2 regions of the Halomonas sp. V046 genome follow, and region 1 is predicted to be linked to the other one. Evidence: predicted binding sites of a transcription regulator. Region 1 holds the regulator's gene; the other holds the start of a gene.

Region 1 (11,594 bases):
TTTGTCGAATATAGGTCTTACTTCAGAACTTTATCATTCTCCCGGAAATGCCCGTCTTTTCGACTAACGTGCATTGAACCTTTGTCTGCATAGACCAAGGGTTAATGTATGGTTTGTTTTCATAACACAATGAAATTAATGGTTAAAATTTATCATTCTGCGCCATTGTCAGCGGTTTCGACTAAAGTTCTCGTTCTTCTAACTCGGTGTTTTGACTAGTCTTCTCGACGAGCTTACTGCCGTCCACGAAACGGTAATTGGCGATCAAAATCATCTTTGGGAGGGTAGCCTTATGCTAGACAAGAGCGCACAGGCCTACTGGAAACGAAATATCAGGGTGATCCTCGGTTGTTTGACCGTATGGTTCATCGTTTCCTATGGTTTCGGCATTCTGCTGGTGGATGTGTTGAACAACATCCGCTTCTTTGGCTTCAAGCTCGGCTTCTGGTTCGCTCAGCAGGGGTCCATCTACACCTTCATCGTGCTGATCGTCTTCTACGCCTGGAAGATGAACCGTCTCGATGAAGAATTCGACGTTCACGAACAATAAGCCATTAACAACAACGTCAACGAATGGGAACCGACCCTATGGATGTTCAGCTACTCACCTATATCTTTGTAGGCGCCTCCTTTGCGCTCTACATCGGCATCGCGATCTGGTCGCGGGCCGGCTCGACCAAGGACTTCTATGTCGCCGGTGGCGGCGTCCACCCGGCGGCTAACGGCATGGCCACTGCCGCGGACTGGATGTCGGCGGCGTCATTCATCTCCATGGCTGGCCTGATCGCCTACCTCGGCTACGACGCCTCTGTCTACCTGATGGGCTGGACGGGTGGCTATGTCATGCTGGCGATGTTGCTGGCCCCCTACCTGCGCAAATTCGGCAAGTTCACCGTGCCGGACTTCATTGGCGATCGGTATTACTCCAATGTGGCCCGGACCGTGGCGGTCATCTGCGTTATTTTCGTCTCCTTTACCTATGTCGCCGGTCAGATGCGCGGCACCGGTATCGTCTTCGCTCGCTTCCTAGAGGTCGACGTGAATGTCGGCGTCGTGATCGGCATGGTCATCGTGTTCTTCTACGCGGTACTCGGCGGCATGAAGGGGATTACCTATACCCAGGTGGCACAGTACTGCGTGCTGATCACCGCCTTCATCGTGCCTGCCGTGTTCCTGTCGATCATGATGACCGGCCACGTGCTGCCGCAGACCGGCCTCGGTGCGACCTTCGTCGATGCGGCCGGCAACGACAGTGGTCAATACATCCTCGATCGTCTCGATGGCCTGCTCGAGGAGTTGGGCATCACGCCTTACACCGACGGCAGTCAGCCGATGATCAATGTGTTCTTCATCACCGCTGCGCTGATGTGCGGTACCGCCGGCCTTCCCCACGTGATCGTGCGCTTCTTCACCGTGCCGCGGGTGCGTGATGCGCGCATCAGTGCCGGCTGGGCGCTGATCTTCATCGCTCTGCTGTATACCACCGCACCGGCGGTCGGCGTCTTCGCCCGCACCAACATCATCGACACGGTGAACAATACCGCCTACGAGGAAATGCCGAGCTGGTTCAAGAGCTGGGAAACCGTCGGCCTGATCGGCTGGCTCGACAAGAACGGTGATGGCGCCGTTCAGATGGGGCCCAAGGCACCGTTCGAAGGCAAGCCGGAGTTTGCCGAAGACGGCTCGGTCGGTGAGCATGGCGAGCGCGTCGTGACCAACGCCCCCGTCGAGGGTGATGCCGAGGTCTATATCGACCGCGACATCATCGTGTTGGCCAACCCCGAGATCGGCGGTCTGCCTGCTTGGGTGGTGGCCCTGATGGCGGCCGGTGGCGTGGCGGCAGCACTGTCCACTGCGGCGGGCTTGCTGCTGGTGATATCGGCGGCGATTTCCCACGACCTGATCAAGAAGCAGATCAACCCCAACCTGAGTGAGAAGGGCGAGCTGCTTGCTGCGCGCTCGGCGGCGGCGGTCGCGGTGGTCGTGGCAGGCTACTTCGGTATCAATCCACCAGGGTTCGTGGCTCAGGTGGTGGCCTTCGCCTTCGGTCTTGCCGCCTCGTCGTTCTTCCCTGCCATCTTGCTTGGCATCTTCGACAAGCGCATGAACCGTGAGGGCGCGATCGTCGGCATGGTGACCGGCTTGACCTTCACCTTCACCTACATCGTCTACACCAAGTTCATCAATCCCGATCCGTCGATCTGGTGGTTTGGCATCTCGCCGGAAGGCATCGGAACCCTCGGCATGATCTTCCACTTCATCATCGCCTACGTGGTCTCGCGTGCCACCAAGGCACCGCCCGAGGAAATTCAGGAGCTGGTCGAGAGCGTGCGCGTCCCGCGTGGTGCCGGTGAGGCCACCGCCCACTAACCGGGTTGTCATTCTCCAGCGGAAGACGCCGCCCCCGGCCTTGCCGGGGGCGCAGTCAGAGGAAACCCCATGGTCGATCTTGAACTGACGAATCCGCCTTTTGCGCTGCTGGATGAGGCCCAGCGGCAGCGGGTGCGGGCAGGTCTCGATATGACCTACTTTTCTCGCGACGAGATCATTCTCGATGCCGGACAGCCCGGCGAGTTCGTCTTTGTGATTCACAAGGGCGAAGTCGCCGAGCTGGACCCCAGTCAAGGCGAGGCCGACGCCCGTATCGGCCACTACACCGACGGCGATCTGTTTGGTGCCATCAGCGTGCTCAACGGGACTAGCCGTTATCGCTTCGTGGCTGAGCAGGAGAGCCTGTGCTACCTGATGCCACGCGCGCTGTTCCTGTCACTGTGCGAGTCCGCGCCGGCCTTCGCCGACTACTTTCAGCGCCGCCTGGCCGACAAGTCGCGTCTGTTGGCCGAGCGTCGCTGCGACGGCGGCGTGACGCTCGCCGGGTTCATGTTGGCTCGGGTCACCGAGTGCATGCGCGAGCCCCTGGTGGTGAGCGAGGCGAGCACCATTTCCGAGGCCGTGCATACCCTCAAGGACAGCCAGGCCGATAGCCTGTTGGTGGCACAGGGTGAAAGCCTGGGCATGGTCACCAAGACCGATCTGCTCGATGCCCTGGTCATCGAGGGCCGGGCGCAGTCGAGCCCGGTGGTCGAGATCGCCCACTTGCGCCTGGTGGCGGTGGGCCGCGAGCAGTACCTGTTCGAGGCGTTGATTGAGATGACCCGGCACAAGGTCGCCCGAGTGGTGGTCATGGACGGCGAGCGTCTGGTCGGTGTGGTCGAGCTGACCGATGTGCTGAGCTTCTTTTCGAGCCGCAGTTATGTGGTCAGCCTGCAGGTCGAGCAGGCGGCAAGCCTGGCGGCGCTGAGCGAGGCCAGTTGCAGAACGCCGGAGCTGGTCGAGGCGTTGATGGTCCAGGGCGTGCGCCTGCGCTTTGCCATGGGCATGCTGGCGGCGCTCAACGCCCGCATCATGCACAAGGCCTGGGACTTCGTCATTGGTGCCGAGCACAGGCAGTCGGGCTGTTTGATGGTGATGGGGAGCGAAGGCCGCGGCGAGCAGATTCTCAAGACCGACCAGGACAACGCGCTGATCCTTGCCGATGCCACCACGGCAGAGGAATGGCCCACGCTAGGTGCGGACATGGCGCGCTTCTCCGAGGTCCTGATGGACCTTGGCTATCCCCGCTGTCCGGGCAACATCATGGTCTGTAATCCCGAGTGGGTCGGCACCTTGGCGCAGTGGCGCCGGCGCATTCGACGCATGGTAGAGCGTCTCGATGCGGACAGCCTCATGCGCCTTGCCATCCTGCTCGATGGCTGCGCGGTGGCCGGAGACGCAAGCCTGATGGGGCGTCTACGCGATACTCTGATCGAGGAAACCCGGGGTAATGAGCTATTGCTGACCCATTTCGCCCGGGGGGTGTTGCAGTTCTCGACGCCGTTGACGATGTTCGGGTCGCTGAAGAAGCCCGCCCATGGCATAGACATCAAGAAGGGCGGCATCTTTCCCATCGTTCATGGGGTGAGAACCCTGGCGCTGGAGCGCGGAATTCGTGCCACCTCGACCCTCGACCGCCTCGATGCCCTGGTCGCCGACGGTCGCCTTGAGGCCCAGATCGCCGAGGACCTCGGCGAGGCGCTGGTGTTTTTCAGTGAGCTGCGCCTGCGCGCTCAACTCGCCACGCGTGATGCCGATGGCAGGGCAGTGGACGCCTCGACGCGGGTGGTCGTTCAGGCGCTGTCGTCCCTGGAGCGGGACTTGCTCAGAGAAGCGCTGCATATCGTCAAGGATTTCAAGGCGCGGCTGTCGCAGCGCTACCACCTGGAGTACGCATGAGCGCAGATTCGGCCACCCAAGGATGGCTGTCACGACTAGGAGGGCACCCCATGCTGCGAGCGCTACGACGTGTTGCCGACCGTCGCCGTCAAGCCGATGGCGACTACGGCTGGCTGTTCAATCCCTACACCGGAGATGAGCTGGTGTCGCTTGACTGCGAAACCACCGGGCTCGATACCAAGACAGCGGAGCTGGTATCCATCGCCGCGGTGCGTATCCGCGATGATCGCGTGCTGACCAGTGAGTCGCTAGACCTGCGCCTGGTCCGCCCGGATAGCCTCAGCGGTGACTCGATCCGGATTCATGGCCTGCGCGGCGTCGACCTGGAGGATGGCATCGAAGTCGAGCAGGCACTGGCTCGCCTGCTCGATTTCATCGGCAACCGACCGTTGGTGGGGTGGTGCATTGGCTTCGACCTGGCGGTTCTCGATCGCTATCTGAAGCCGCGGTTCGGCTTCGCGTTACCCAACGCGACCATCGATGTGGCCCAGCAGTATCGACGCTTGATGCGGCGTAGCCACCCGGAACTGGAACTGCAGCCGGGATTCGAGACGCTTGCCGAACGTCTCGGCGTGCCGGTAATAGGACGGCATAGCGCACTCGGCGACGCGGTGACCACGGCCCTGATGCATCTGCGCCTGGCCAGTGGCGCGCTGGTGGCCAAGAACGCTTGAGGGCAAGGGCGCAAGCCGAGGTGATGGGCGAGCGGCTCGCACGGCGCCCCGAGCGCCGCGTCCTGTGACCGACGAGCCCCAGAGCCCGACTCGGGACCGACGCAGCCGCTGCGGCGATCGATTCATGTCTGACCAGGCACATGCCTGACCCAACAGCCTCGTACCCAGGGAGCGAATTTTCGATGAGCGTGCACGACTTTTTTTCGGTTGTTGAGCCGGTATTGCTGGTAGTGGGCATGGCCATGGTGATGGTGGCCTACCTTGGCTATGTGCGCCGGACCCGCGATCTGGCAGGGATGATAAAGTTCTGGGAGAAGCGATTGACGCTGACCCGCCGCGAGTACGCCTGGCAACGCATTGGCATCGTGACTCTGCTGCTGGGTGTCGTGGTGAGGTACCTGCTGGTGCTGGGCGCGATCTGAGTCGATGGCTCAAGCCTGTTGGCACGGTCCTGTGGGGGGGAGCGGGCGCTGACGCCTTCGCCTCTGACCTTGGCCGATGATAGAATGTTGACCCTTCATTTTCTCAGCCGTGATTCTTGTGCCCATGTCCTCAGCCCTGTCCTCAGCCCTGTCTTCCGCCCCGGCCGCTGCGTCCTCGGTGGCCGAGATGTTCGACCCCATGGCCGCGGACCGGGTAACAACCGGTGAGGCGCCGGCCGCCACAGACAAGCGCGAGCTCGACAAGCTACGCAAGCGCCTTCGGCGCCAGACCGGCAATGCCATTATCGACTACGGCATGATCAAGGAAGGCGACAAGGTCATGGTATGCCTGTCCGGCGGCAAGGACAGCTATACCATGCTTGAGATCCTGCGCAATCTGCAGCGCAATGCACCGGTCAATTTCTCGCTGGTCGCGGTCAATCTGGATCAGAAGCAGCCGGGCTTTCCCGAGCATGTGTTACCCGAGTATCTGGATCGCCTCGGCGTGGACTACCACATCCTCGAGAAGGACACCTATTCGGTGGTGAAGGAGAAGACCCCGGAGGGGAAGACCACCTGTGCGCTGTGCTCACGCCTGCGTCGCGGTTCGCTCTACGGCTTCGCCGAGGAGATCGGCGCCACCAAGATCGCTCTGGGCCACCATCGCGAGGACATCCTCGAGACGCTGTTTCTCAACATGTTCTTCGGCGGCACGCTCAAGTCCATGCCACCGAAGCTATTGTCCGACGATGGCAAGAACATGGTCATCCGGCCGTTGGCCTACTGCCGCGAGGCAGATATCGAGGAATTTTCTCGTCGCATGGCGTTTCCGATCATTCCCTGCAATCTGTGCGGCTCCCAGCCCAACCTGCAGCGCCAGGTGGTCAAGGAAATGCTGGCGGAGTGGGAGGTCAAGCATCCCGGTCGCTTGGAGAGCATGTTCAAGGCGGTAACTAACGTCGCCCCGTCTCAGTTGGCCGATCGTGAGTTGTTCGACTTCGAAGGCCTCGAGCGGGTCCAGGCCGAGCGCACAGCCAATCGCATCGACGTGGTGGACGCTGGCTGACAGCGACCGCTTGTGGCTCGGGCGGTGTGGCGCTTGTGGCTCGGGCGGTGTGGCTCGGCCCGCGACGGGCCGGCTCGGCGAGGCCCTGGGACAATCGTCCTCGAGTCTGGGCGGCATCAGGCCTGGCTCGCCCCTACGGCACACTGTCAGCCCAGCCCAGCCCAGCCCAGCCCACGATGCGCACGAGACCGCGGCATCGCCCGAACGCTGGCGTCAGCTGGCCTCGGTATCGGCGAGTCGGGACAGCGCGGTGATGTCGAGGATATTGACTTCGCGTCCCGAGACCTCGACCAGGTCCTGCTGCTGGAAACGCCCGAGGATGCGGCTGACCGTCTCCACCGCCAGCCCCAGGTGGTTGCCGATATCGGCGCGGGACATCGACAGGCGGAAGCTGAACGGCGAATAGCCACGGCGGCGGAAGCGGTCCGAGAGGCCGAGAAAGAAACAGGCCAGACGTTGATCGGCGGTCTTGCGGGATAGCAGCTGCATCATGCGGCGGTCGTGGCGCAGCTCCTTGCTGAGGGTGCGGAACAGCTGTGCACGAAGCTCTGGCAGCGTCTGGGTTAGCGCATCGAGGCGGTCGAAGGGGATCTCGCACACGGTGGTGGTCTCGAGCGCGACCACGCTGCCGGGATAACGGTCGTCATCGATACCGTCGAGCCCCACCAGTTCACTGGGCAGGAAGAAGTTGGTCAACTGAGCCTCACCGCTGCCCTCGGTGGTGATCTGCTTGAGGCTGCCCGAGCGCACCGCATAGACACTGGTGAACCGGTCGCCCTGTTCGATCAGCCGGGTGCCCTTCTTGACCGGTGGGTGACGGCGGATGATGGAGTCGAAGCGCTCCATCTCGGCGGACTCGAGAGACAGGGGCAGGCAGAGAGAGCTGAGACTGCACGACTCGCAGCGGGTTTCATGCATCAAGGTCGCCTTCGATCTTGGGCCGATAGACAGATTCGCCACTCCTGTGAGTCAGCGATCGATGAGGATCGCGCGCCGTCGGGGCCTAGGTGGCCGAGGCCAGCACGAGAAAGACAGTATTCTACACCGAGAAGTCATGCAAAAGTGCTGAATACCTCTTTTGCCATAGGAGTTTACGTAATCTACATGAATTAAAATCCTAGTGCACCGGCCGCCTGCCACGTGGCGAAGCTCAGGATCATCGCCGCCGCCATCAGGCGCGTTGCGCGATGCCGAACCAGGCCTTGCAGCTGCCGTGCGGCAAGCCCGGTGGCCACCAACGCGGGCAGGGTGCCGAGGCCGAAGGCCGCCATCAGGGCCGCCCCTCGACCCGGGTCGGCACTCGCCATGCTCCAGGCCAGCATGGAGTAGACCAGGCCACAGGGTAGCCAACCCCAGACGGCGCCGAGCGCCACGGCCTGGGGCACTCGTACCACCGGCAACAGTCCTCGCCCCACCGGCTCCAGGTACCTCCATAGAGCGCGGCCCAGTCCCTCGACGCGGCGCAGCCCCTTCCACAGATCGGCAATGTACAGTGCCATCAGGGCCAGCATGACCGCGGCGATCAGTTGCAGTGCCGTACGCATGCCTGGTGCCAGGGTGACCAGCGAGCCGAGGCTGGCGGCGAGGCTGCCAGCCAGTGTGTAGCTGAGTATTCGACCCGCATTATAGCCCATTACCAGCGCTCCGAGTCTCGCAGGATGGCGCAGACTCGGCGGTACGGCGAAGGTCAGGGCGCTCATGATGCCGCCGCACATGCCGATGCAGTGGGCGCCGCCAAGCAGGCCGAAGACGAAGGCCGCGGTTAGCGGTGGCAGCGCGAGGCCGGTGGGGTCCATCAGATGATCACCGTTGTGTGCCGTTGCGGTTGCCGTCGGCTTCCTTTACGGGGCCGTCGCGGCATCCCTCGACGCTCGCCGGGGGCGCCTCGCCAGCACCGTCGCCAGCACTGTCGCGGTGAGCGGTGTCGCTGCCTGGCGGGTTGCCGCCTCGTTCCCCGGCCGCCGCCTTCTCGGGGGGCTTGTTCGCCGGCCGATCCGTTTCGTCATCATCGAACAGGATACGATAGGCCGGCCCCTCGAGGTCCTCGAACTGGTCGTGCCTGACGGCCCAGAAGAAAGCCCAGACGGCCAGGCCCAGCAGCATCAGCGATAACGGGATCAACAGGTAGAGGATGCTCATGGCGACGTCGATATGGGTGAAGTGAGAGGCGCTTGCGCCGCTGCTGAGGCCCGCCAACGCGTCAGGCGAAGGGCGTTGCCGACCACCAGAAGCGAGCTCGCGGACATGCCCAGCGCCGCGGCCCAGGGGGGGACGAACCCCAGGGCCGCCAAGGGTAGAGCGATGACATTGTAGAGCACCGACCAGCTGAGGTTCTGGCGGATGATGCGGCGAGTGAGCTCGGCGACTTCGATGGCCTCGACGATACGCTGGAGGTTATCACCGAGCAAGATAATGTCGGCTCGGGTTCGTGTCAGGTCACTGGCACCCGCCAGCGTGATGGCCAGGTCGGCGCCTGCGAGGACCGGAATGTCGTTGATGCCGTCGCCGACCATGGCGACACACTCTCCTCTGGCCTGGGCCGCTTGAAGATGGGCCAGCTTGTCTTCCGGCGAGGCGTTGCCGCGCCAGGTGGTCAAGTTCAATTGGCTGGCCATGGTGGCGGCGTTGGCCTGGCTGTCACCGGACAGCATTTCCACGGCCAGGCCGCGCGCCGTCAGCGCCGCCAGGGTCGCGGCAGCGTCGTCGCGGACACGGTCATCGAGGCGGAACCAGGCCATGGGGTGGCCGTCGCGGGTGAGCAAGAGCCACAGGCCGGTGCCGGGGGCGTCGAGTGCCGCGTCCTCGCCGAGGGCGAAGTCGGCGCGGCCGAGCCGCCACAGGGCGCCCTGACAGCGCCCTCCGATACCGCGGCCAGGATGGTTACGGATATCCTGGGCGCTGACGCTCGTGTCGCGATGCGTCGCGAAGGCCCGGGCGATGGGGTGCTCCGAGGCCGCTTCAAGTGCTGCGGCCACCGCCGTGAGCTCGCCGGCGGTGTGTCTCGTCGCCGCTGCAAGCCGTGTCTCGGCAAGGTGGATGTCGCCGCGGGTCAGGGTGCCGGTCTTGTCGAATACCAGCCGGTCGAGGCCGGCCAGGGTCTCCAGGGCATCGGCCCGGGTGACCAGCACGCCGGCTCGGCGCAAGCGTCCGTGGGCTGCCGTCAGCGCGGTTGGCGTCGCCAGGGCCAGGGCACAGGGACAGGTGACGACGAGCACCGATAGGGTCACCCAGAGGCTGCGGGCCGGGTCGATGAAGGTCCAGGCTAGCGCGACCGCCGCGGTGACCAGTAGCAGGTTGATCACGAAGCGGTGGGCGATGCGCTCGGCCAGGCGGGCGATACGCGGCCGGCTGGCGAAGGCGCGATCGGTAAGATCGACGATACTCGCGACTCGGGTCGCCTCGCCGACTCGCGTGACCTCGAGCTCCAGCGGGCTGTCGACCGCCAGGCTGCCGGCGCAGACGTCATCGCCCTGGCGCCGGGTCACGGGCAAGGATTCGCCGCTGAGCATGGACTCGTCGAGGCTGGCGATGCCCGAGGTCACGATGCCATCGGCGGGAACCTGCTGCCCTGGACGTACCCGAATCCGGTCGCCGGGGCGCAGTTGGTCGGCTGGCACGACCTGCTCCTGGTCGTCGCCATCCAGGCGCACTGCCGCCGCTGGCAGGGCCCCCGAGAGGGCATTGCCGCTGCGCCCGTGGTGGGCTCTGGCCTGGGCTTCGATGTAGCGCCCGAACAGCAGAAAAAAGGTGAACATGCTCACCGAGTCGAAGTACATGTCGCCGCCGTCGGAAACGACGGCCCAGATGCTGGCGAGATAGGCACCGCCGATGGCCAAGGCCACCGGCACGTCCATGCCCAGCACGCGGCTTCGCACATCCCTCCAGGCGCCGCGAAAGAATGGTTGCGCGGAAAACAGCACCACTGGGGTGGTCAGGGCCAGGGCGAGCCAGGCGAACAGACGCTCGAAGTCGGCGCTTAAATCGCCGGGTGTCGCGACGTAATGGGGGATCGAAAACATCAATACCTGCATCATGCCGACCGCGGCGACGATCAGGCGGCGCACCATCATGCGGGACTCTTGCTGTAGGCGGATCTGGGCCTGGTCCGGCTCGTAGGGCTGGGAGGGGTAGCCGATGGCGGCCATCTCGGCGAGCAGCCGTGACAGGGCCAGTGCCGTCGGGTCCCAACGAATCTGGACGCGATGCTGGGAGAGGTTGACGGCACTCGAGACGATGCCGTCGAGGGCGTTGAGGTGATGCTCGATCAGCCAGGCACAGGCGGCACAGGTGATGCCATCCACCGCCAGGGTGGCGCGCTGGATGCCGTTGTCCTCGGTCTTGACGAAACGCGCCTGGAGACCCGGGTCATCGAACACTCGCCAGCTATCCTGCTGGGCCTGGGAGGTCGAAGGGCGCTCGGGCAGGGCGCTGCGAAAGCGGTAGTAACTGTCGAGGCCAGCGTCGACGATGGCGTGAGCCACAGCCTCGCACCCGGGGCAACACAGCCCCCGGCGCTCGCCATCGACGGTGATCGACCAGGGGGCCGCGATGTCGACCGTAGCGCCGCAGTGATAGCACGACGTCATCGTCATGCCGGCTACAGGCCCGGCGTTAGAGCAATCGCCGAGTCGCTGGGAAACTCGGCTTCGCCGGTCAGGCGCCAGGCGGCATCGTTGCCCACCGAGGGTTGCAGTTGCAGGTACCAGCGGTAGTTCAGTGCCTTTTCCAGGTTGCCGACGTAGTGGCCATCGCGGGTGTGGCTCAACGTCAGGCGGCGGTCGCGGTCGCCGTCGGTGGGGAAGATCAAGGCAAGCACCAGCTGGTCGGGGTACTCACCGCCCCGCAGGTCGACGTTGATGTCGCCGGTGAGACCATCGACGCGCAGGCTGGCCGCGAGGCCAAGTGCCTCGGCGCGCTGCTGCTTTTCCAGCTGGGCGTTGATGGCCAGGCCTTCCTTGTAATAGTCATCCGGCACCGAGCCATCGAAAAAGCGAATCGAGAGTGCGAGGTACGTCAGGCTGAACATCACCGAAGAGGCCAGCAGGGCAATCAGAAACCACGGCCAGAACTGCTTGTACCAGGGCGCAATTTCGTGGTGGTCGGATGGCGTCATTTGGGCACTCCAATAAAGCGGCTGTCACGCTCGATGACCAGCGTCGG
Region 2 (11,594 bases), on a different contig from region 1:
CCGCCAGCTTGGCCGCGGGCGCCAGGGTGACGAGGGTGATGCCGTCTGCCGCTGGGGTGACCCCTGCATCGATACCGGCCCGGCACAGGCGCAGTGACAGGTCCTGGGGGGCACCCGTCAGGCGAATGGTCAGCGGCAGGTCGGCGTGGCGGCGCAGGCCCGCGAGATCGCCAATGGCCAACGGGTGGCCGCGGCACAGAATCAAGGCGCGATCGAGACACGACTCCACGCCTGGCAGCAGGTGCGAAGACAGCAGCACCGTGGTGCCCCCGGCGCGCAGTTCGGCCACGCTGTCGTACACCTCAGCGGTGGCGACGGGGTCGAGCCCCGTGGTCGGCTCGTCGAGCAGTAGCAGGCGGGGGCCACCGAGCAGCGCCTGGGCCAGTCCCAGACGTTGGCGCATGCCTTTGGAGTAGGTCTTGACCCGCTGTGAGGCGGCGTCCACCAGGCCAACGCGCTCGAGGAGCGTCATCACCTCGCTGGACGGACGCCGCTTGAGACGGGCGAAGTAGGTCAGCGTCTCCAGGCCGCTCAGGTGGTCATAGAAGCGTACGTTCTCGGGCAGGTAGCCGAGTGTGCGCCGCCGGCTGAAGGCGCCGGCGGCGTCGGGGGCCTGACCCAGCACCGCGACCCGCCCCTGGCTCGGCGACAGCAACCCGAGCGCCAACTTCATGGTGGTGGTCTTGCCGGCACCGTTGTGGCCGAGCAGCGCCAGTACCTCGCCTTCAGCCACCTGAAGATCGAGATGCGACAGGCGCCGCTGGGCGCCCTGGTGCAGGCTGACATTGTCGAACATCACAACGGCGGTCATGACGCTGTCCTCTTCGTCATGGCAGGCTTGGGGGCCTGCATCAACGGGGCGCTGTCTCTGACGCCCTGGGGGCGAAACACGGGAAACGCCCGCTGCACCCAGCGCAGCGCAAGCACCGCGGGACTATCCATCAGCACCCGCGCCGAAGGGTGGCGCCACAGCAGTCGATCCATGGCATCGTTGGGCTCGTAGGCACGATCGCCGATGCCATCCTCCTCCAGGTCCCAGCCAAGATAGTCGCTCCAGTAGTTGCCGCGTCCATCGACAGACCACTCCTGGGCGCGGGTGGCGACGTACTTGACCTGACGGCGGTTGGCGACGAAGGCGTTTCCAACGACGCGATTGTCCTCCGATCCTGCGGTCAGGTGGATCCCGATATCGCTGTCCTCGAGGCGGTTGCCTTCGATGCGGTTGAACTGGGCGTTGTAGATAAATATCGCCTTGCCGTCGCCACCGTTGACGTCCCCCTCTCCTCGCTCGTCGCGGGGTTGGCGGACACCGGCGATGGTGTTATCGAGGATCTGGCTATCGGTGATGTTGTTCATCAGGATGCCGTAGTTGCGATCCTGGAGAGATCGATTGCCCACGACGGTGAGTCCTCTCGATTGCATCAGTGCGTAGCCGGTGCGGGTATGTCGGGTCACATTGCCCCTGAGCGTGTTGTCATGGGCGTACATGTAGTGGACGCCGTAGCGCAGGTCTTCGAGACGGTTGTTCTCGAGCAGGCTGTCATGACTGGTATCGATGTAGATGCCATCGCGGACGTCGCGGATGTCGTTGCCGACCACGTGGGCGTTGTCGACGTTGAACAGGTGAATGCCATTCCCACGGTCCTGAGAGCGCAGCGAAGGCTCGCCTCGCAGGCGGTTGTCGGTGACGCTGGCGTCGCTGACGCCGTCGAGCCAGATGCCGAAGCCTGGGCCCTTGAGATCGCAGTGACGGATGAGCGCGCCGCTGGCCTCGCGGCGTACCGCGATGCCGGCATCCATGGTCGTCAGATCCGCCCCCCAGCGTTCGATGTGCAGCCCATCGAGTGTGACGGCGGGAGCCACCACCGTGATGGCGGTGCCATGGCCGCCGGCGTCGATGATGGCCGGTGCAGTGCCTGTCGGGCCCACGAGCACCAGCGGCTTGTCGATGCGAATCGCACCGCGATAGCGCCCCGCGGACAGGTGCAGTTCATCGCCGGGGGCGGCGGCGTCGATCGAGGCCTGGAGTGGCTGGCCGGAGTCGATGATCAGGCTAGCGGCGCCGGCGGGCGCGGCGAGGCCGACGACCATCAGCGCAGCACAGAAGGCGTGAATGATGTGGTGATGATAGAGAGAGCGGTAGGCTGCCGGCCATACCTCGGCACGGCCACGAGAACGTCGCGAAAGGAGCAGTGTCATGGGGCCTCCTGGCGGGCGCCGAGATTCGGCGCCCGCTGTCGTACCGGCTATCAGGCTTTTTCGACCAGCATGCGACCGAACATTTCCATGTGCATGGCGTGGCAGAACCAGTTGCAGTAGTACCAGTGCACGCCGGGGCGATCGGCGACGAAGGTGACGCTGGCGGTCTGCTGCGGCCCGATTTCCATGGACACGCCGTGGTTGACCATGCAGAAGCCGTGGGTCAGGTCTTCGACCTGGTCGAGGTTGGTGACCACTACCGTGACCTCATCACCCTGCTTGACGGTGAATTCGGTGATGCCGTATTGGGGCGCCACCGAGGTCATGTAGACGCGTACCTGGTTGCCGTCGCGAATGACCTTGTTGTCGCTTTCCAGGGTGATGCCATCGGCCTCGGCCATGGCCCGGGTCGGGGCGAAGAACGGATCTTGGCGGTCCCAGACCTGGATCGGGTTGACCTGGTCGGCGCGCAGCATGATGGCGTCATGGGGCTCGGCATAGGTCGGGCCGTCATGGACGAGCTTCATGGTGTCGCCGGAGATGTCGATCAGCTGATCGTTCTCCGGGTGCAGCGGGCCCACCGGCAGGAAGCGGTCCTTGGAGAACTTGCACAGCACCACCAGCCACTTGCCATCGGCGTCGCGGGTCTCGGTGAGGCTGGCGTGGTTGTGGCCTGGCTGATAGTGCACGTCGAGCTTCTGGGTGATGTAGGTCACGTCCTCGCCGTTGTAGGCGCGGATGGCATCCTCGATGTTCCACTTCGCCACCTGGCTGTCGATAAACAGCGTGGTGTAGGCGAAGCCGCGGCCATCGAAGGTGGTGTGCAATGGCCCCAGGCCCAGTTCCGGCTCCGCGACCACGGCATCACGCGGCTCGATCGTGCCGTCGAACACCTCGGGGAGCTTGTCGATGGCGATGATCGACACCGTCGGCGAGAGCTTGCCGTTGGCCACGAAGTACTTGCCATCTGGCGAGGTGTTGACCCCATGGGGGTTCTTCGGCACCGGAATGTAACGCGTCAGGGACGAGCCGTGACGCCCGTCGAGTACCGGGACGCTGGAGTCGCCAATGGTCTCGAACTGGCCCGCCTTCACCGCCGCCTCGATCGCCTCGACGTCGAAGACCACCACCCAGTCGCGTTCGGCACGCATGCTCTCGGCGAGGGTGATGCCTTTCTCGGAGTTGTAGCAGCTCGATGCGACGAAGCGGCCGGTGTAGTCGGCGTCGGTATTGTCCAGGTTGCCGTCGACGATCACCTGCCAGGCGACCTCCATGCTCTCGGCGTCGATGGCATTGAACATGGTGAAGTAGTTCGCGGAGTCGGTCAGGCCGCGGCCATCGTTGGGCTGAGGAATCGGGAACTCGGCGTTGGCGAACACGTACTTGGTGTAGGGCACCTTCTGCAGGCGCAGGCCGTGGATGGCCTGGACGTTGGGCACGGTGGTGACCTTGTCGGTCTTCATGATGTCGAGGCGGATCCGCGCCACTCGGGTATTGGCCTTGTCGTTGATGAACAGGTACTTGCCGTCGTAGCTGCCATCAGTCATCGAGGCGTGGGGGTGATGGGCGTCGCCGTTGTGAAAGCGGCTCGACTCGCCGAGGATGTGCTTGGATTCGTTGGTGATGCCCCAGCCGGTAGCGCTGTCGGTGTTGAACACCGGGATGCGCATCAGTTCGCGCATCGACGGAATGCCCAGTATCCGCACCTCACCGGAGTGACCGCCGCTCCAGAAACCGTAGTACTCGTCCAGGTCACCCGGTGCCACGAAGGCATCGCCATCCGCTGCCTTGGCGCTCGGGCTTGCCAACAGTGCGCTGGCGCCGACGCCTCCCACGACACCGCTGGCGAGACCCGCACCGGCCACGCCGGTGACGGCGCTGTTGCGCAGGAAATGGCGACGGGCCAGGTTCTGGATGCTGCTGTTGTCTTCACTCATCTTTTAGTGCTCCTGTTGGCAGGGAATACGTCGCGGGTCAGCCAGGTGGCGCTGGGCTCCGCGGGGTGCTGCGTCAACTGTGGCGTCCGCGCCTGCGTGGCTGGTGTCCCGGGTGATGCGCTTGCGGCGTTTGACTCGGGGCGGACAGCGCTGGTCATCGTCGAAGGTGATCTGGCAGTCCAGGCAGTAGTGGCATTCGCTGGCATCGATGCGCCCATCGGGATGGATCGCCGCCACTTCGCAGTCGTGGGCGCAGATCTGGCAGGGCGTGCCGCAGTGACCGCGATGACGCCGGAGCCAGTCGAACAGGCGCAGGCGGCCACCGATGGCGAGTCCGGCGCCCAGTGGGCAGACGTAGCGGCAGTAGGCCTTGTGGGTGAATGCCGAGGCGACGATCAGCGCCAAGGCGTAGGCAACGAAGCCCCAGTCGCGCATGAAGTGCAGGGTGATGGCGGTCTTGAATGGCTCGATCTCGGCCAGCCGCTCGGCATCGCCGAGCGAGTAGAAGGACACCCCGACCAGGGCGAACAGCACCAGATATTTGATGACCCACAGGCGTTGGTGGAGAGCGAAGGAGGGCTCGAATTGAGGCACCTTCAGGTAGCGAGCCACACGGTTGACCAGATCCTGCAGCGCACCGAACGGGCACAGCCAGCCGCAATAGACGCCGCGACCCCACAGCACCAGCGTCATGGCGACGAAGGTCCACATCACGAACATCAAAGGGTCGATCAGGAAGGCGGACCACTGGAACTGATGCGTCAGCGAATGGACCAGGGCGAGCAGGTTGACGATGGACAGTTGTACCAGGGCGATCCAGCCGACGAACACCAGGGTGTAGATCAAGAAGGCGGTACGCAGGGGGCGCAGCAGCCGCGGGCGACGGGCCAGCGCATCCTGGAAGGCCAGGATCAGCGTCAGCGTAACGAGGCCGATGCCCAGGCCGATGACCTCCGGCGTCTTGTCTTGCCAGACCTTCATCCACAGTGGCGTCGGCGTGACAGGCTGGGGCCGTTCCAGGTAGGCCTCGGGCAGGGCATAGTCGGCCTCGAACCGGGTAAATTCATTGCTCAGCGGGCCGGAGGCGCGGCGTACCAGCAGGTTGAGCTGCCACGGGCTGCCCGGATCGAAGTCTGCCGCCTCACGGATGATGAAGATGTCGCGCTCACTAAAGGCGGGCATATCGTCCAGGGCGAAGCGATTGACGCGTTTCTGGTCGCGGTCGTGGAAGCTGATGGTGGCGTTATTCTGCACCAGTTCAATACGATCGAAGATGCCGCCGCGCACGTAACCCGAGCCCTTGTAGGAATAGTCACCGGAGGCCATCACCACGACCGCGTGCTCGCCGGGCTCAAGGCCTTTCATCAGCGCCGCAAAGCCGCGCTCACCGAGCAGGTTGCGACCGATGGTCGGGGCATCGAGGTAGGCGAAGTAGAGATCGATGAACGTCGCGTCGCGGGGGCCCTTTGCGTTGTTCAGATAGTGCTCGGCGGGGGTGCCGATAAAGGCGTCATCTACCGTGCCGTTGGTCAGGCGCAGGTGGCCGATGCTGCCGTCGGCGGTGAGCGTAGCCCAGCTCTCGGCGCTGAAGACCTCGGGGCTGACCGTGGCCCGGGGAGCGGCGCTGGGATCGGCGATCAGACCGACCGCGGCGGCGACCTGGCGGGCCGCCCGCAAAATGGTGTCGTTGACCACGATGACCGTGACCGTGGCGCCTGAGATCGCATCGAGCCCTTCGCCCACCGCTAAGCGATCGGTGACCCGGGCACCGACATGGGCGCCAGCGAAGTCATCGAGCTTCTGCTGAGGAATGCCCACCAGCATGATCGGCTCGGCATGATTGAGGACCTTGGCTTGCGTGATCTTGGCATCCAGGTCGATGCCGATGAGCAGATTGACCGGCTTGCCGGAGTAAGCGGGTATCGGCGTGACCTGAGCGCTCTCGAAGGCGTAGCCGAGCAGTTCGTCGTCGTGATAGACCGCGCTGACCGGCCACTCGAGGTCCGGTGTCTCGGCATCGGCTATCCGATTGGCGCCGGGAAAAGCGGGCGTGAGCAGGGCGAGATCGAGCCGGGCGCTGCCGAGCTCCCCGGGGTACTGATCGAACTCCAGGGCCTGGGTCGACGTGGCGCCCAGCAGCCAGATCAGTAATCCGGCCAGGAGCAGCGGCAGGTGGTGCAACCGGGTTGGCGAACGGGAGCGCGAGGCGCGCGAGTGTCCGTCGCCTCTCGGGGGAGGTGAGCGCATGGATAGCCCTCGTGATGGAGCCTATGCCAACAAGTGGCGAAGGGTGCCCCGGCGTGAGCCGGGGCGCTAGCCGGAGTGCTGGGCTAGCCGTCGTTCAGGGGGTGAGACTCGCGAAGTAGGCCGCGATATCGGCGATGTCCTGGTCGGACAAGGCGGTAGCCTGGGGCGCCATGATGGCGGACATGCCGCCGCCGCGCTGACCTTCGCGGTACGCCTTGAGCGCGCCTTCCAGGTAAGGCGCGTGCTGGCCGGCGAGGTTCGGGTAGATCGGAGCGGTGGATATACCATCGCTGCCGTGACAGGCGGCGCAGGCGGCGATCTTGCCTTCCCCAGCAGCGGCATCGCCGGCGGCTTGGGCGTCGGCGGTGACGGCCAAGGCGAAGACGCTTGCGCCGAGTAGTGCAGCCAGTGACAGCCTTTTCATCGTGGTTCTCCTCATGCGGTGTAGGCGCTCGCCAGTCGCTGTTGCGTCGACCTCGAGCGATTGCGGGGCCTGTCCGGAGACGCATCCCGACGCATAGATGGGCTCCTGCGTGCAAAGGAGTATGAGCAAGGAACTATCAGGAGGAGTTGATCCGCATCAAGATGCCGCCCTGTGCCAGCCGGGAGCGGGGCTCGGCCTGACCGGTGTCATGAAGTCGAGCATGCGCGCACCCTGGCACAGGCGGTGGCCAGTCTGGACGCGGCGCCGGGCGCTCACGCAGCCGGGAGCGGTGGAGCCGGGCCGGGCCATCGATAGCCCCGCGTCGTGAGGAATTGATGCAGATCATGTCGGGGTTCATCGTTGGCCGAGATATGCACAGGCCCGTGAGATAATGGCGCCACCAGGCGGGGGCAGGGTCCGCTGTGTGGCGCGGGTTGGCGCTGGACAGCGGGACGTCGACCTTCCGCCTCTCGTTGTCACAGAGGCTCCGCCCGATGTCCAATCATCTGCCGTTTCAGCGCTCCCTCGTCGAAAAGTACGATCGCCCTGGCCCGCGTTACACCTCCTACCCGACCGCGCCGCACTTCAGCGATGGCTTCGGTATCGCGGACTATCGCGCGGCGGTGGATGCCAGCCAGGCGGTGGCCGAGCCGCGCCCGCTGTCGGTGTACGTGCACGTGCCGTTCTGCGAGAGCCTGTGCTACTACTGCGCCTGCGCCAAGATCATCACCCACAACCGCGAGCGGGCCGCCGAGTACCTGGCGTATCTGAAGCGCGAGATTGCGCTCCAGGCGCGGCTGTTCGATGACGGTCGCGAGCTGACTCAGCTGCACCTGGGCGGCGGCACGCCGACGTTCCTGACCAACGCCCAACTGCGTGAATTGATCGACGCCCTCGGCCAGGCCTTCCGTTTCGCCCCCGAGGCCGAGCGCGAGTTTTCCCTGGAGGTCGATCCGCGCACTGTCACCCCCGAGCAGATCCATGAGCTCAAGGCCATGGGCTTCAACCGCTTGAGCTTCGGCCTTCAGGATTTCGATGCCAAGGTGCAGAAAGCCGTCAACCGGATCCAGAGCGAAGAGCAGGTCGCCGCCCTGATGGACGCCGCGCGCGAGGCAGGGTTTGCCTCGATCTCGGTGGACCTGATCTACGGCTTGCCGCTGCAGACCGTGGACAGCTTCGCTGCGACCCTGGCCAAGGTGATCGCGCTCAAACCCGATCGTATCGCTGCCTACAGCTATGCCCACCTGCCGAGCCTGTTCAAGGCCCAGCGACTCATTCGCGACGAAGACATGCCGCCGCCGGGGCGCAAGCTCGAGCTGCTGGAGCTGACCATCGCGCGGCTGACCGGGGCGGGCTACGTGTACATCGGCATGGACCATTTCGCGCTGCCGGACGACGAGCTGTCCCTGGCGCGCCTGGACGGCTCCTTGCAGCGCAACTTCCAGGGCTACTCGACCCGCGCCGAGTGCGACATGATCGGCCTCGGCGTCACCTCCATCGGCCGGGTGGGCGAGGCCTATAGCCAGAACGTCAAGACCACCCAGGAGTACCAGGCGTGCCTGGACGCCGGCGAGTTGCCGGTGCTGCGCGGCTATCGCCTGAGCGACGAGGACCGCCTGCGTGCCGACGTCATCACCCAGCTGATGTGCCACGGCGAGGTGAGCTTCACCGAGATCGAGGCGCGCCATCGCATCGATTTTTCCCACCACTTCGCCGGCTCGCTGGCGAGCCTCGCTGAGCTTCAAGAGGATCGCCTGATCGAAATCAAGAACGACAGGATTCGAGTGCTCGAGGCCGGGCGGCTGATGCTGCGCAACGTGGCCATGGCCTTCGACGCCTATCTCGCTGCGACCCCCGGTCGCTACTCGCGCACGGTCTAGGGCGAGGCAGAACGCCGCCACGCCCGTGGCGTCGGGGTTTGTCGAGCGCTCGCCAAATATCAGCGATTCGTTAATTGAAATTCGGGTCTTCCATGGCCCGATTTTTCCTTTATATTGTGCCGCCTGGCAAATTTTTTACTATATATGGTGGTGGCGGCTTGGCTTTGCCCAAGCGCGCTTCGCGCCGTTATTGACCTTTTTCCGCCGGGAATGATCGGAGTATTACGCATGACCACATCTGCCAAGGCCGCTGCGCTGTCGCAGGAGGTACCCATGCAGGGCCCCTCGTATGACATTTGGGATTCCAAGTACCGCTTGAAGGACCGTCACGGCGAGGCCGTCGACGGCGACCTGAAGGCGACCTGGGAGCGAGTGGCCAAGGCCTTGGCCGCGGTCGAAGGCGACAACGCCAAGCATTGGTTGCCCAAGTTCCGTTGGGCCCTGGAGCAGGGCGCGGTGCCGGCCGGGCGGATCATGTCCAACGCCGGTGCCGAGGGCTACAAGCCCGCGGTCAGCCTGATCAACTGCACCGTGTCACGCACCATCCGCGACTCCATGCACGATATCCTCGACAGCGTCGTGGATGCCGGCATGACCCTCAAGGCCGGCTGCGGTATCGGCTATGAGTTCTCGACCCTGCGCCACAAGGGTGCCTTCGTGTTCGGCGCCGGTGCCGGCACCAACGGCCCCCTGGCGTTCATGGATATCTACGACAAGATGTGCTTCACGGTGGCCTCCGCCGGCGGCCGTCGTGGCGCCCAGATGGGCACCTTCGACGTCGGCCACCCGGATGTACGCGACTTCATCGAGGCCAAGCGCGAGGCCGGGCGCCTGCGTCAGTTCAACCTGAGTCTGTTGATCACCGACGAGTTCATGGAAGCGGTCAAGCACGACGCCGACTGGCCCCTGGCGTTCCCCCTTCACGGCGGCGAGAAGGACGACGTGAAGCAAGACGAGTTGATCTACCGCGACTGGCCGGTGATCGAGGACGGTTATACGGTGGATGGCGAGGGGCGCGTGGCCTGTCGCGTGGTGGAAGTGATCAAGGCGCGTGAGCTGTGGGATACGATCATGAGCTCCACCTACGACTACGCCGAGCCGGGTTTTATCCTGATCGACCAGGTCAATCGCATGAACAACAACTGGTTCTGCGAGGAAATCCGCGCCACCAACCCTTGTGGCGAGCAGCCGCTGCCGCCGGAAGGCGCCTGCCTGCTGGGCTCGGTCAACCTGACGCGTTTCGTGATCGAGCCCTTCGGCAACAAGCCGCGCTTCGACTGGGATCGTTACCGGGAGGTGGTGGCGATCTTCACTCGTATGCTCGATAACGTGGTCGAGATCAGTGGCTTGCCGCTGGATGGCCAGCGCAAGGAAATCGAGGCCAAGCGCCGCCACGGCATGGGGTTTCTGGGCTTGGGCTCGACCATGACCATGCTCAAGATGCCTTATGGCTCACCGGAGTCCTTGGCCTTCACCGAGCAGGTCAGCCGGGTACTGGCCGTCGAGGGCTGGAAGCAGGCCCTCGAGCTTGCCAAGGAAAAGGGCATGGCCCCGATCCTCGAGCAGGAATTCGAGCTGACGCCGAAGATGCTGCGCAGCCGTCCCGAGCTTGCCCAGGATGGCTACGAGGCCGGTGACAAGGTGCCCGGGCGCATTCTGCACGCGCGCTACAGCCGCTACATGCAGAAGGTGGCCGAGGTCGAGCCCGGGCTCGTCGCCGAGCTCGCCGAGCACGGCGCGCGCTTCACCCACCACTCGTCCATCGCGCCCACCGGCACCATCAGCCTGTCGCTTGGCAACAACGCCTCCAACGGCATCGAGCCGTCGTTCTCGCACCGTTATTTCCGCAACGTCATCCAGGCCGGCAAGAAGACCAAGGAGCAGGTCGAGGTGGTGTCCTTCGAGCTGGCGGCCTTCCGCCACTTCATGCACGCCGATGCGGTGGAGAGCGATTTGCCCGAGTACTTCATCACCGCCGACTCGGTGACACCGACCCAGCACGTCGCGGTGCAGGCCGCGGCCCAGGCCTGGGTCGACTCGGCGATCTCCAAGACCGTCAACGTGCCCACCGACTTTCCCTTCGCGGCGTTCAAGGACCTGTACCTGGATGCCTACCAGAGCCGGCTCAAGGGCTGCACCACCTTCCGCTTCAACCCCGAGGCCTTCCAGGGTGTGCTGGTGCGTGAAGATGACCTGAAGAACACCACCTACGTGTTCGAGCTGGACAACGGCGAGAGCCTCGAGCTCAAGGGCGATGAAACGGTGATCTACGACGGTGAAGAGCATAACGCCGCCAACCTGTACGACGCCTTGAAGGAGGGCACCTATGGCAAATGGTAAGCGCCTCGTGGCGTCAATCACTCAACACCTTCACCTTCGTTCAGGAGCCCTGTAATGGCCGTCGAAATCAACGCGAAAATCGTGGGCTACCGGGTCAAGAGCGCGGAGCCGGCCCCGGCCCCGGCGCCCGCTCCCGCCGCCCTGCCCGAGGAAAATCCGCTGACCATGCGCATCGCCTCGCGTCCGGAAGGCACGCTCGAGGCGGTCTCGGAGAAGATCTCCTACGTCGGCGCCGAAGGCCGCAAGAAGGTCTATCTGCTGGTGTCGTTCATGCCGGTGGAAGGGGTGCTCAATGGTCAGCGGGTGATCATCGAGCGTCCGGTGGAGTTCTTCTTCCCCTCCGGGCAGCTGTCCAGCGAGCACCAGTGGATCACCGCCACCATGCGCAGCCTGTCGCTGGCGGCGCGCGGTGGCTACGTCACCCAGGCGGTGGCCGACCTGCGCAAGGTGGCCTGGGACAAGGGCCTGGTGCGCTGCGGCATGAACCGCTGGGGCAAGCCGATGTTCCATGACTCCGAGGTCGCCGCCATCGCCTGGTCGATCCAGCAGATCCTCTATCGTCGCGGC

What was found. Region 1 encodes FNR, which switches genes on or off when oxygen is low (the NO sensors DNR and NnrR bind a similar motif). Its sites were predicted from a motif close to TTGATNTANATCAA; they were not measured.
Region 2: the regulator FNR is predicted to act here: its motif matches at 7,140-7,153, upstream of hemN (oxygen-independent coproporphyrinogen III oxidase).

Annotation. Positions count from the first base shown of each region.
Region 1 is NZ_JBQXYF010000001.1:351,685-363,278, reverse strand. Features, by position in the region: gene ACUN9Y_RS01605 (DUF4212 domain-containing protein) at 293-550, shown strand; gene ACUN9Y_RS01600 (sodium:solute symporter family protein) at 589-2,370, shown strand; gene ACUN9Y_RS01595 (putative nucleotidyltransferase substrate binding domain-containing protein) at 2,440-4,272, shown strand; gene ACUN9Y_RS01590 (3'-5' exonuclease) at 4,269-4,946, shown strand; gene ACUN9Y_RS01585 (hypothetical protein) at 5,129-5,368, shown strand; gene ttcA (tRNA 2-thiocytidine(32) synthetase TtcA) at 5,568-6,434, shown strand; gene fnr (fumarate/nitrate reduction transcriptional regulator Fnr) at 6,648-7,352, opposite strand; gene ACUN9Y_RS01570 (sulfite exporter TauE/SafE family protein) at 7,544-8,230, opposite strand; partial or broken gene ccoS (cbb3-type cytochrome oxidase assembly protein CcoS) at 8,421-8,573, opposite strand; gene ACUN9Y_RS01560 (heavy metal translocating P-type ATPase) at 8,570-11,026, opposite strand; gene ACUN9Y_RS01555 (FixH family protein) at 11,032-11,547, opposite strand; gene ccoG (cytochrome c oxidase accessory protein CcoG) at 11,544-11,594, opposite strand, start outside.
Region 2 is NZ_JBQXYF010000010.1:112,189-123,782, reverse strand. Features, by position in the region: gene ACUN9Y_RS14925 (ABC transporter ATP-binding protein) at 1-811, opposite strand, end outside; gene ACUN9Y_RS14920 (nitrous oxide reductase family maturation protein NosD) at 808-2,199, opposite strand; gene nosZ (TAT-dependent nitrous-oxide reductase) at 2,250-4,136, opposite strand; gene ACUN9Y_RS14910 (4Fe-4S binding protein) at 4,140-6,383, opposite strand; gene ACUN9Y_RS14905 (c-type cytochrome) at 6,478-6,807, opposite strand; gene hemN (oxygen-independent coproporphyrinogen III oxidase) at 7,302-8,687, shown strand; gene ACUN9Y_RS14895 (adenosylcobalamin-dependent ribonucleoside-diphosphate reductase) at 8,916-11,027, shown strand; gene ACUN9Y_RS14890 (ribonucleoside-diphosphate reductase) at 11,082-11,594, shown strand, end outside.